Linked DNA regions of Variovorax paradoxus. Each later gene encodes a partner of the first gene's protein in a complex. Links are inferred from orthologs where the notes say so. Each region holds a gene or a part of one and is shown in the gene's direction. Other genes may lie near its edges.

The links.
Region 2: the proteins of dnaN (region 1) and L3V85_RS09840 are in contact, whole or in part, in a solved structure (PDB 1OK7), measured with the Escherichia coli proteins. The link is inferred for Variovorax paradoxus from one-to-one orthologs.

What each region holds. Positions count from the first base shown.
Region 1 is NZ_CP091716.1:102,667-108,246, forward strand. The notes cover bases 1,771-4,758. They hold dnaN (DNA polymerase III subunit beta), read left to right. Parts: upstream 1,771-2,705; coding sequence 2,706-3,812; downstream 3,813-4,758. Other genes in these bases: dnaA (chromosomal replication initiator protein DnaA), read left to right, coding at 1,771-2,617; gyrB (DNA topoisomerase (ATP-hydrolyzing) subunit B), read left to right, coding at 3,949-4,758. Outside these bases: membrane protein insertion efficiency factor YidD, read right to left, coding at 1-240; L3V85_RS00615 (ribonuclease P protein component), read right to left, coding at 237-659; rpmH (50S ribosomal protein L34), read right to left, coding at 761-895; more of dnaA, read left to right, coding at 1,238-1,770; more of gyrB, read left to right, coding at 4,759-5,580. UniProt on the Escherichia coli protein: Confers DNA tethering and processivity to DNA polymerases and other proteins. Acts as a clamp, forming a ring around DNA (a reaction catalyzed by the clamp-loading complex) which diffuses in an ATP-independent manner freely and bidirectionally along dsDNA.
Region 2 is NZ_CP091716.1:2,102,052-2,107,579, reverse strand. The notes cover bases 1,526-4,461. They hold L3V85_RS09840 (Y-family DNA polymerase), read left to right. Parts: upstream 1,526-2,367; coding sequence 2,368-3,555; downstream 3,556-4,461. Other genes in these bases: L3V85_RS09830 (purine-nucleoside phosphorylase), read right to left, coding at 4,267-4,461; L3V85_RS09835 (TIGR02117 family protein), read left to right, coding at 3,567-4,256; L3V85_RS09845 (YiiX family permuted papain-like enzyme), read left to right, coding at 1,647-2,261. Outside these bases: L3V85_RS09855 (Bug family tripartite tricarboxylate transporter substrate binding protein), read left to right, coding at 1-942; L3V85_RS09850 (putative glycolipid-binding domain-containing protein), read right to left, coding at 962-1,522; more of L3V85_RS09830, read right to left, coding at 4,462-5,322; L3V85_RS09825 (DNA topoisomerase IB), read left to right, coding at 5,428-5,528. UniProt on the Escherichia coli protein: Poorly processive, error-prone DNA polymerase involved in translesion repair and untargeted mutagenesis. Copies undamaged DNA at stalled replication forks, which arise in vivo from mismatched or misaligned primer ends.

The sequences.
Region 1 (5,580 bases):
TCCTGACTTGTCAGTGCGACGCTGTGATTTCGGTGGAACCGGATCGTGGCCGCCCTGGCACCAGGGCTGGCAGCGCGCGATGCGGTGCAGAGTCAGGTAGCTGCCCTTGAGCGCGCCGTGCACCTCGAGCGCCTCGATCGAATACACCGAGCATGTCGGCGTGAAGCGGCACGACTGGCCGAGCCAGGGGCTCAGCAGCAGTCTGTAGGCCTTCACGAAGCCGATCAGCAGGCGTTTCATGATGATGAGGAAGAGGCAGGCGCGGAAGAAGAGGGCGCCGGCGTGCGCGCGGCCCGTGCCAGCAGTTGCTGGAGTTCGGCGCGAACGGCGCTCTTGAGCTTGTCTGAGGTGGCGCTCACGAATTCCTTGCGGTCGAAGCCCGCGCGCAGCCGCACCACGTGCGCGGCACGTGGCAAAACGACACCCTGAGCGGCGCTCACGGCGTAGATCTGGCGCTTGATGGCGTTGCGCGTGACCGCGCGACGCGCCCAGCGCTTGGGCACCATGGCACCCAGCCAGACGTCGTCGGACGCGAACAGCGGCGGTGCGCCCGATGCGGAATCGAGCGCACAGCGATGCAATGCGAAATGAGCAGTGCGCGCCACGGTGGCACCTGCGAGGACGGCCTGGAATTGCGCGCGGGTCTTGAGCCGCTGCATGGAAGCCTGGCCGCGCACGTCGTTACCGGTCAGGCCGGACGCACCGGCCGCGGAAGCTGGCGCTGACGTATCGGCTGCTGGCAACGGCAGGTGGGCTGCCGTCAGACGGCCAGGCGCTTGCGGCCCTTGGCGCGGCGTGCGTTGATGACGGCACGGCCGCCGCGGGTCTTCATGCGGACCAGGAAGCCGTGGGTACGGGCGCGGCGGACTTTGGAAGCTTGATAAGTGCGTTTCATGATGATTTCCTAATTCCCTGTTCGCGCGGACTCTCTGCCTGAAAAAGCATGAGAAGCCAGCGGGGCGCCGGGGGAGCGTGTTGGGATGACCCAGGGATAACCCCTGAACTCCTACTCCTAGCTCCAGTGACGAACGCAAAGAGGTTTTCAGGGAAACCCGCAATTATCGCAAACATTGGCCGCCCGAACAATCTTCGACTGGATTTGCGGGCCTTTCGGCATCCGGGACAGCGTGTGGATAAGGTTTTGACAAGTTAGAATGCCAGCCGCCTTCCAGCAGAGAATATCCACAATACCTATACCAAGAAATGCCCGAAGGTCTCATCACTTTTTCTCCCGCCCATGTCGACTGACGGCATCGGCGAAAGCCTCTGGCAGGCCTGCGTCGACCAGCTCGCGCAGGAACTGTCCGAGCAGCAGTTCAACACCTGGATCAAACCCCTGACGGCACAGGTCGCCGACGACCTGTCGCGCATGACCGTGTTCGTCGCCAACCGGTTCAAGCTCGACTGGATCCGGGCCCAGTACGCCGGCAAGATCGCGGCCATGGCCGAGAAGATGTACGGCCAGCCGGTCGCCATCGAGTTAGCGCTTGCTCCTCGCGAAACGCCCGTGCGCTCTGCGCCTGTGGCGGTCATGACCGAGACCGACGTGCCGCGCGACGTGGCCGGCCCGGGCGAGGAGCCCGCCGCCGCCGGCTTCAAGAACCGGCTCAATTCGGGGCTCACCTTCGACACCCTGGTCGAAGGCACGGCCAACCGCATGGCGCGCGCCGCGGCCATGCACGTGGCGGGCATGCCCGGCCATCTTTACAACCCGCTTTTCATCTACGGCGGCGTCGGCCTGGGCAAGACCCACCTGATGCATGCCGTGGGCAACCGGCTGCTGGCCGACCGCGCCGATTCCAAAGTTCTCTACATCCACGCCGAGCAATTCGTGTCGGATGTGGTCAAGGCCTATCAGCGCAAGACTTTCGATGAGTTCAAGGAACGCTATCACTCGCTCGATCTGTTGCTGATCGACGATGTGCAGTTCTTCGCCAACAAGGACCGGACGCAGGAAGAATTCTTCAACGCGTTCGAGGCCCTGCTGGCCAAGAAATCCCACATCGTGATGACCAGCGACACCTACCCGAAGGGGCTGGCCGACATCCACGAGCGCCTGGTTTCGCGCTTCGATTCGGGTCTCACGGTCGCCATCGAGCCGCCCGAGCTCGAAATGCGCGTGGCTATCCTGATCAACAAGGCGCGCGCCGAATCGGCCGAAATGCCGGAAGAAGTGGCCTTCTTCGTCGCCAAGAACGTGCGCTCCAACGTGCGCGAGCTCGAAGGCGCGCTGCGCAAGATCCTGGCTTACTCGCGCTTCAACCAGAAAGAGATCTCGATCGCCCTGGCGCGCGAGGCGCTGCGTGACTTGTTGTCGATCCAGAATCGGCAGATCTCCGTCGAGAATATCCAGAAAACGGTGGCCGACTACTACAAGATCAAGGTCGCCGACATGTACAGCAAGAAACGCCCGGCCAGCATTGCGCGGCCGCGGCAGATCGCGATGTACCTGGCCAAGGAACTCACGCAGAAGAGCCTGCCGGAAATCGGCGAGCTGTTCGGTGGGCGCGACCACACGACGGTGCTGCACGCGGTGCGCAAGATTTCGGGCGAGCGCCAGCAGCTCACCGAACTCAACCAGCAGCTCCACGTGCTCGAGCAGACGCTCAAGGGCTGAAGCCAGATGTCATCCAGGATGCCCCTCGCGACAGCGGAGAATGGCGTCTTACAAGCTGATTCAAAGAGATAGAGAAGAGGAAGAAGACATGATCGTTTTGAAGGCAAACCAAGACAAAGTCCTCGCCGCGCTGCAGTCCGTGGCGGGCATCGTCGAGCGGCGTCACACCTTGCCGATCCTGGCGAACGTGCTGATCCGCAAGACCGGCGGCCAGCTGCAGCTGACCACCAGCGACCTCGAGATCCAGATCCGCACCACCGCCGAACTGGGCGGCGACGAAGGCAACTTCACCACCACCATCGGCGCGCGCAAGCTCATCGACATCCTGCGCACCATGCCTTCGGACCAGACCGTGAGCCTCGAATCGAGCGCGAGCAAGCTGGTGCTCAAGGGCGGCAAGAGCCGCTTCACGCTGCAATCTTTGCCGGCCGAAGACTTCCCGCTGGTGCAGGAAGCCGCCAACTTCGGCCCCGTGTTCAGCGTGCCGCAAAAGACGCTGAAGGACCTGCTCTCGCAAGTGTCGTTCGCAATGGCCGTGCATGACATCCGCTACTACCTGAACGGCATCCTCTTCGTCGCCGAAGGCAAGCAGCTGAGCCTGGTGGCCACCGACGGCCACCGCCTGGCGTTCTCGTCGGCCACGCTCGACGTCGAAGTGCCGCGCCAGGAAGTCATTCTTCCGCGCAAGACTGTGCTCGAAATGCAGCGCCTGCTGTCCGACGCCGAAGGCGCCATCGAGATGCAGTTCGCGAACAACCAGGCCAAGTTCAGCTTCGGCGGCATGGAGTTCGTCACCAAGCTGGTCGAGGGCAAGTTCCCCGACTACAACCGCGTGATTCCCAAGAACCACAAGAACACCGTCACCCTGGGCCGCGCGCCGCTCTTGGCCAGCCTGCAGCGCACCGCCATCCTGACCAGCGAGAAGTTCAAGGGCGTGCGCCTGAACATCGAGCCGGGCACGCTGCGCATCGCGTCGAACAACGCCGAGCAGGAAGAAGCCCAGGACGAGCTCGACATCGACTACGGCGGCGACGCCATCGAAATCGGCTTCAACGTGACCTACCTGATCGACGCGCTGTCGAACATGGACCAGGACATGGTCAAGCTGGACCTGGCCGACTCCAACAGTTCGGCGCTGCTGACCATCCCCGAGAACGCATCCTTCAAATATGTCGTGATGCCGATGCGTATCTAGCAGACAGACACCGAAGCGCCTTGCGCACACAGCCCGCGGCCCCCCGCGGGTTTGCGCTTTCAAGAGGCGGCGAATTGAGCTTTTGAGAGCCCGAAAAATCACGCGCGAATGCCGTGAGAGACAGAGGAATATCCGAATGAGTGCTGAAGAAAACAAGCCCGACGTGCCGCACACCGAGCCCGTCTACATCCCCGAGATCGAAACGGCCGCAGCGGCCGACAACAGCTACGGCGAAGGCTCCATCACCATCCTCGAAGGGCTCGAGGCCGTGCGCAAGCGCCCCGGCATGTACATCGGCGACACCTCCGACGGCACCGGCCTGCACCACCTGGTGTTCGAAGTGGTGGACAACTCCATCGACGAAGCGCTGGCCGGCCATTGCGACGACATCGTCGTGACCATCCATTCGGACAACTCGATCTCCGTCACCGACAACGGCCGCGGCATTCCCACCGGCGTGAAGATGGACGACAAGCACGAGCCCAAGCGCTCGGCGGCAGAAATCGCGCTCACCGAGCTGCACGCCGGCGGCAAGTTCAACCAGAACAGCTACAAGGTGTCGGGCGGCCTGCACGGCGTGGGCGTGAGCTGCGTGAACGCGCTCAGCGTGATGCTGCGCCTGGTGGTGCGCCGCGAAGGCAAGATCCACGAACTCGAATTCAGCCGCGGCTTCGTGCAGAACCGCCTGCTGGAAACGGTGAGCGGCGTCGAAGTCTCGCCCATGAAGATCATCGGCGACACCGACAAGCGCGGCACCGAAGTGCACTTCCTGCCCGACACGCAGATCTTCAAGGAGAACAACGATTTCCACTATGAAATCCTCTCCAAGCGCCTGCGCGAGCTGAGCTTCCTGAACAACGGCGTGCGCATCCGCCTGAAGGACGAGCGCACCGGCAAGGAAGACGACTTCTCGGGCGCCGGCGGCGTGCGCGGCTTCGTGGAGTTCATCAACAAGGGCAAGACCGTCCTGCATCCGAACTCGTTCTACGCCGAAGGCGAACGCCCGGCCGACACCTACGGCGGCATTCCCGGCACGCACATCGGCGTCGAAGTGGCGATGCAGTGGAACAGCGGCTACAACGAGCAGGTCCTCTGCTTCACCAACAACATCCCGCAGCGTGACGGAGGCACCCACCTCACGGGCCTGCGCGCCGCGATGACCCGCGTCATCAACAAATACATCGAAGAGAACGAGTTCGCCAAGAAGGCGAAGGTCGAAGTCACCGGCGACGACATGCGCGAAGGCCTGTGCTGCGTGCTGAGCGTGAAGGTGCCCGAGCCCAAGTTCTCGAGCCAGACCAAGGACAAGCTGGTGTCCAGCGAAGTGCGCGCGCCGGTGGAAGACATCGTCGGCAAGCTGCTGACCGACTATCTGCAGGAACGCCCGAACGACGCCAAGATCATCTGCGGCAAGATCGTCGAGGCCGCCCGCGCCCGCGAAGCCGCCCGCAAGGCGCGCGAAATGACGCGCCGCAAGGGCGTGCTCGACGGCATGGGTCTGCCCGGCAAGCTGGCCGACTGCCAGGAAAAGGATCCCGCCCTGTGCGAGGTCTACCTGGTGGAGGGTGACTCCGCCGGCGGCTCCGCCAAGCAGGGCCGCGACCGGAAGTTCCAGGCCATCCTGCCGCTGCGCGGCAAGATCCTGAACGTCGAGAAGGCTCGCTACGAGAAGCTGCTCACCAGCAACGAAATTCTCACCATGATCACCGCCCTGGGCACCGGCATCGGCCGCGCAGGCGCGACCACGGCGGGCGGCGGCGCGGACGAC
Region 2 (5,528 bases), 2.0 Mb from region 1 along the record:
GCCGCCTGCGCGGCACCGGGCCTCTTGCGCGCGGCACCTTCCAACTGGCCCAACCGCGCGGTGCGGCTGATCGTGGTGTATCCGCCCGGCGGGGTCAGCGACGGCATGGCGCGGGTGCTGGCCGAGCCGCTCGCACAGGCGCTCGGCACGCCGGTGCTGATCGAGAACCGTCCCGGCGCCGGCGGCAGCCTGGGCATGGACGCACTCGCGCGTTCGGCGCCCGACGGCTGCACGCTGGCCTTCTCCGCCATCAGCCCGCTCACGCTGCATCCGCTGCTGGCGCGCGTGCCCTACGACCCGCAGCGCGCCTTCGTGCCCGTGGCCAGCGTGATGCGCACGCCGGTGCTGGTGGTCGGCACGCCGGCCTTCGAGGGACGCGGCTTCGGCGCGCTGATCGCGCAGGCGCGCAGCCGGCCGGGCGCGGTGCGCTGGGCCACGTCGGGCGTGGCCACCATCGGCCACATGGTGCTGGCGCAGGTGCGCATGCAAAGCCGCACCGACATCACGCACATCCCCTACCAGGGCGGCGGCCCGCAACTCAACGATGCGCTCAGCGGGCAGTTCGAAGTGCTGTCGACCAATGTCGCGGCGCAGCAATTGCAGTACATCGAAAGTGGCCGCTTCCAGCCGCTGGCGGTAGGCGCGCCCGCGCGCATCGAAGCGCTGCCCGACGTGCCGACACTGGCGGAGCTGGGCTTCGAGAAGGCGAACCGCGATTCGCTCTTCGGCATCTTCGCGCCGGCTCGCACGCCGCCTGCGGTGGTGCAGCGGCTCAACGCCGAGATCAACCGCGTGCTCGAGAGCGGCACGGTGCGCGCGCGGCTTCATGGGGCCTACAACCTGCCGGCTGGCGGCGGCACCGAGGCTTTCGCGCACGAGATCGCGATCGACCGGCGGCGCAACCGCGAACTGGTTGCGGGCGACCGCTCGCAGTTCGACTGAACGCCAGACTAAGCGCCGGTCAGTCCGCGCTCCAGAGCCGCGGGTAGTCGCGCACGAAGCCGTCTTCGGTCACGCTCAAGGTGGCCGCGTAGTCGAAGCGCTTGGCTTCGTAGGCATATTCGGTGTCGCTGTGGCGCTCGTAGCGCTGCGCCAGTTCGCTCAACACGCCGCCGCCGTCCAGGTCGAGCCAGGCGGCCGGGGCGTCGGCGCCCTCGCCCTTGGCAAGGCCCAGGCGGCGCAGTTGCAGCAGGTTGGTGGCGGGGGTGAAGCCCAGGTCGAGGTCCAAGCAATGCGACAGGTCGGTCACCGGCTCGTCGTTGAGCTTCCAGTGGCCGCGTGCGTCGCGCGAGATCGACAGGTCGACCGGCGCGCCGCCGAGCCAGCCGCGCACGGTGCCCCACTGGGTGTGCCAGTGAAGATCGCAACGCACACGATAGTTCAACTGGCCGATGCGGCCGTCTTCCAGCCGGAACACGGCTGCGTCATCGAGTTGCAAGGCCGTGGCGTTGCGCTCGAGACGGCAGGCGTCATGGCCCGGCGCATCGAGCCTGCGCCAGAGAATGGAGGCGACTGTTTGCATGGCGCGCATGATGGCACCGGCATGCTGCACCGCGCAAGCAATGACCCGCCGCGCCGCAGGTGGGAGTCAGGCAAGCCAAAGACGAAGCCCGCACGCGCCGGCCTGCCGGACAATGCGCGGCAACATGAAAAAGCTCCCCGCGGCGCTCGCGCTGCTCCTGCCCCTGCTTTTCTGCAGCGCCGGCCACGCTGCAGCCGAGCTGAAAGACGGCGACATCATCTTCCACACCTCGCGCTCGGCGCAGAGCCTGGCGGTGCAGCGCGCCACCGGCTCGCGCTACAGCCACATGGGCATCGTGCTGATGCGGGGCGGCAAACCCCATGTGTTCGAGGCGGTATCCACGGTGCGCTACACGCCGCTCGCGCAATGGACCGCGCGCGGCAACGGCGGCCACTACGTGGTCAAGCGCCTGCGCGATGCAGACAGGCTGCTGACACCGGAAGCCGTGGCGAAGCTGCGCGCACGCACCTCCGATTTCGAGGGTCGCCCCTACGACCTGACCTTCGAATGGTCCGACCAGCGCATCTACTGCTCCGAACTCGTTTGGAAGCTCTACCAGCGCGCACTGGGCGTGCGCATCGGCGAGCTGCAGAAGATCCGCGAATTCAACCTGGCCGACCCCGCGGTGCGCGCCAAGATGCGCGAGCGCTACGGCGACAGGGTGCCGATGGACGAACCGGTGATCTCGCCGGTGGCGATGTTCGAGTCGCCGTTGCTCAGGACCGTCGAGACTCGCTGACGAATCGCCCCAGGGCAGGCGAACGCCGCCGACCCGCGAGACAATTGTTGCCGTGAGCTCCCAGTCCCCGTCAGCCCCGCCGATCCGCCGCATCGCCCACCTCGACATGGACGCCTTCTACGCGTCCGTCGAGTTGCTGCGCTATCCGCAGCTCAAGGGGCGGCCGGTGGTCATCGGTGGCGGGCGGCGGCGCGTGGACGAGGCCATCCGCGACCTGCCCGAAGGCGGCACGCTCGCCGACATTCCGGTCGAGTCCTTCCCCCTGCTCAAGGACTACACCGGCCGCGGCGTGATCACCACCGCCACCTACCCCGCGCGCCAGTTCGGCGTCGGCTCGGCCATGGGGCTCATGAAGGCCGCCAAGCTGTGCCCGCAGGCCATCATCCTGCCGGTGGACTTCGACGAATACCGGCGCTTCTCGCGCGCGTTCAAGCAAGTCATCCTCGAGGTCGCGCCGCTCATGGAAGACCGCGGCGTGGACGAGGTGTACATCGACTTCACCGACGTGCCCGGCGGCCAGCGCGACGGCGGGCGTTCGCTGGCGCGGCTGCTGCAGAAGGCCATCCTCGACGCCACCGGCCTGACCTGCTCCATCGGCGTGGCGCCCAACAAGCTCATCGCCAAGATGGCGAGCGAGTTCAACAAGCCCAACGGTATCTCGATCGTCTACGAGGACGACCTCGAAAAGCTCATCTGGCCGCTGCCCTGCCGCAAGGTGAACGGCATCGGCCCCAAGGCCGACGAAAAGCTCAAGCGCTTCGGCATCGAGACCGTGGGCCAGCTCGCGGCGCGCGACCGCGACTGGCTCGTCGCCAACTTCGGCAAGGCCACAGGCGCGTGGATGCACGAAGTGGCCTGGGGCCGCGACAACCGCCCGGTGGTGACCGAAAGCGAGCCGGTGTCGATGAGCCGCGAGACCACTTTCGACCGCGACCTGCACGCGGTGCGCGACCGCGCCGAGCTGGGCGCGATCTTCACGCGGCTGTGCGAGCAGGTGGCGGCCGACCTGCAGCGCAAGGGCTACGTGGGCAAGACCATCGGCATCAAGCTGCGCTATGACGACTTCAAGATCGCCACGCGCGACCAGACCATCGGCCACTTCACGGCCGACGCCAGGACCATCCGCCAGACCGGCGGCCAGTGCCTGAAGCGCGTGCCGCTGGAGCGGCCGCTGCGGCTGCTGGGCGTGCGCGTGGGCGCGCTGGCCAAGGCCGGCAGCCCCGAAGCACTGGCCCCCACCGGCGCGCAGCGCGCGGCATCGGAGCCGGTGGCGACCACGGCCTCTCTTTTCTGACGGGCGCCACCATGCTGAAACGCTGGCTCCGGCGCACAGCATTCACACTGCTGGGGCTGGTCGCGCTGATCGGCCTGTACGTCGCCGTCGCCTGCGCGCTGGTGTTCTGGCCGGCCAACGACGCGAAGCCGGCAAGCAATGCCGCTCCCGCCGAAGTGCAGGCCTGGGTACTGAGCAACGGCGTGCACACCGACTACGTGTTCCCGGTCCGCTCCGTCGCCATCGACTGGCTGCAGGTATTTCCGCTGAAAGACTTCAGGGCCCCGCCGCCCGATGCCGAGTTCGTCGCCATCGGCTGGGGCGACCGCGAGTTCTACCTGAACACGCCCACCTGGGGCGACCTGACGGCGGCGCGCGCCTTCGGGGCGCTGTCGGGCGGCAACCGCTCGCTGCTGCACGTGAGCTACCTGCGGCGCGGGCAACTGGGCCGCGGCGCCTTCGACCTTCCGCTGTCGCAGGCCCAGTACGCGCGGCTCGTCGCCCATGTGCGCGCCAGCCTGCCGCCGGGGCCGGCACAGCCCATCGCGGGCGCGCACTACGACAACCAGGACGCCTTCTACGAAGCCGAGGGCGCCTACAACCTCTTCGAGACCTGCAACACGTGGATAGGCCGAGGCTTGCGGCAGGCAGGCGTCACGGTGAGCCGATGGACGCCCTTCGACTTCACCGTGACCTGGCACCTACAGCCGGCGCGGCCCTGACAGAGCCGGCTCAGGGCCTGGGCACGCCGCCCTGCCACTGCGGCCAGTTGGCCACGATGTGGTCGACCACGCGGCTGCCCACGCGCTCGACGTTCTCCACCGTCTCGGCAAAGCCGCCGGCCGTTTCGCCCGGTGCCGGGTCCAGGTGCTGCAGCGTGGTCTCCTTCGGGTTGCCCTGGTCGAAGTTGACCGCGCCGCGCAGGCTCATCACGCGGTCGGTGCCGTGCGTGCGCTTGATGACCAGGGTGATGGCGGCTGCTTCCATTTCGGTGATGACGTAGTCGTCGGCGCCGTAGAGCTTGGCGATGTACTGCGCCTGCTTCGACATGCCGGGGCCGTGGAAGAAGGTGTCGCCCGTCATATGCGTGCCGGTGCCGACGAAGGGCGCGCGGCGGGCCGCGGCGTCGGGGTAGCGCAGTCGGTACTTGCGGGCCGATTCGGAGTCTTTCAGGGGCGTGTCGGCCGACAGCTTCATGGCCCAGCGCACGAGGTCGGGGTTGAGCTGGAAGCGGCGGTATTCCTCGTAGCCCTTGCGCGGCATGAAGGTCGGCTCGCCGGGCTTGTTTTCTTCCGGGGCCCAGCGGTGGCCCAGGTCATAGTCGACCAGCCAGGTGCCCCAGTTCACCTCGCCGATGGTGCCGCGCGAGGGCGGCGTGCCGGCCACGCCGGAAATGACGTAGTAGGCCTGCGAAAAGTCGAGCTGCGGGTTCAGCAGGATGGCCTGCATCGACGACGACGAATTGACCTTGCCCATGCCCAGCACCGCGCCGCACACGCCGTCGGCGTTGCAGTACACGGGCTGCAGCGCGCCGGGCACGGCAATGGGCTTGGCGTTCATCCAGTAGCGCTCGTACCAGTGCTGGAACTCGCCGGCGCGGTCGCCCGTGTTCTTGCCGATCTCGAACATGGCGGCGACGAACACCTTGACCTTCACCGGTGCGGGCGAGGCCGAAGCCGAGGCCGGCACGGAAGAGGACGAAGTGGAAGCGCAGCCCGTGGCAAGCAGCACGGCGGCCGGCAGCAGCAGCCAGCGGCTACGGAAGGACGAAGAGGGACGAGAAGACATTCGAAGGCTCGATAAGGGAAAGAAGAGACGGGCCGCATTTGCGGCGTCCTACAGGCGGTGATTGTCGACGCTGGCAAAAACGGTGCGTACCACCACGCAATCCCCATGCCGGCCCCCTCTGCTCCTTCCACCTCCCCTGCATCGCGGCCGTCCGCGCGGCCGCCCTCGAAGCCCACGCCCATCGCCAACGGGCTGGTCTACGTGAA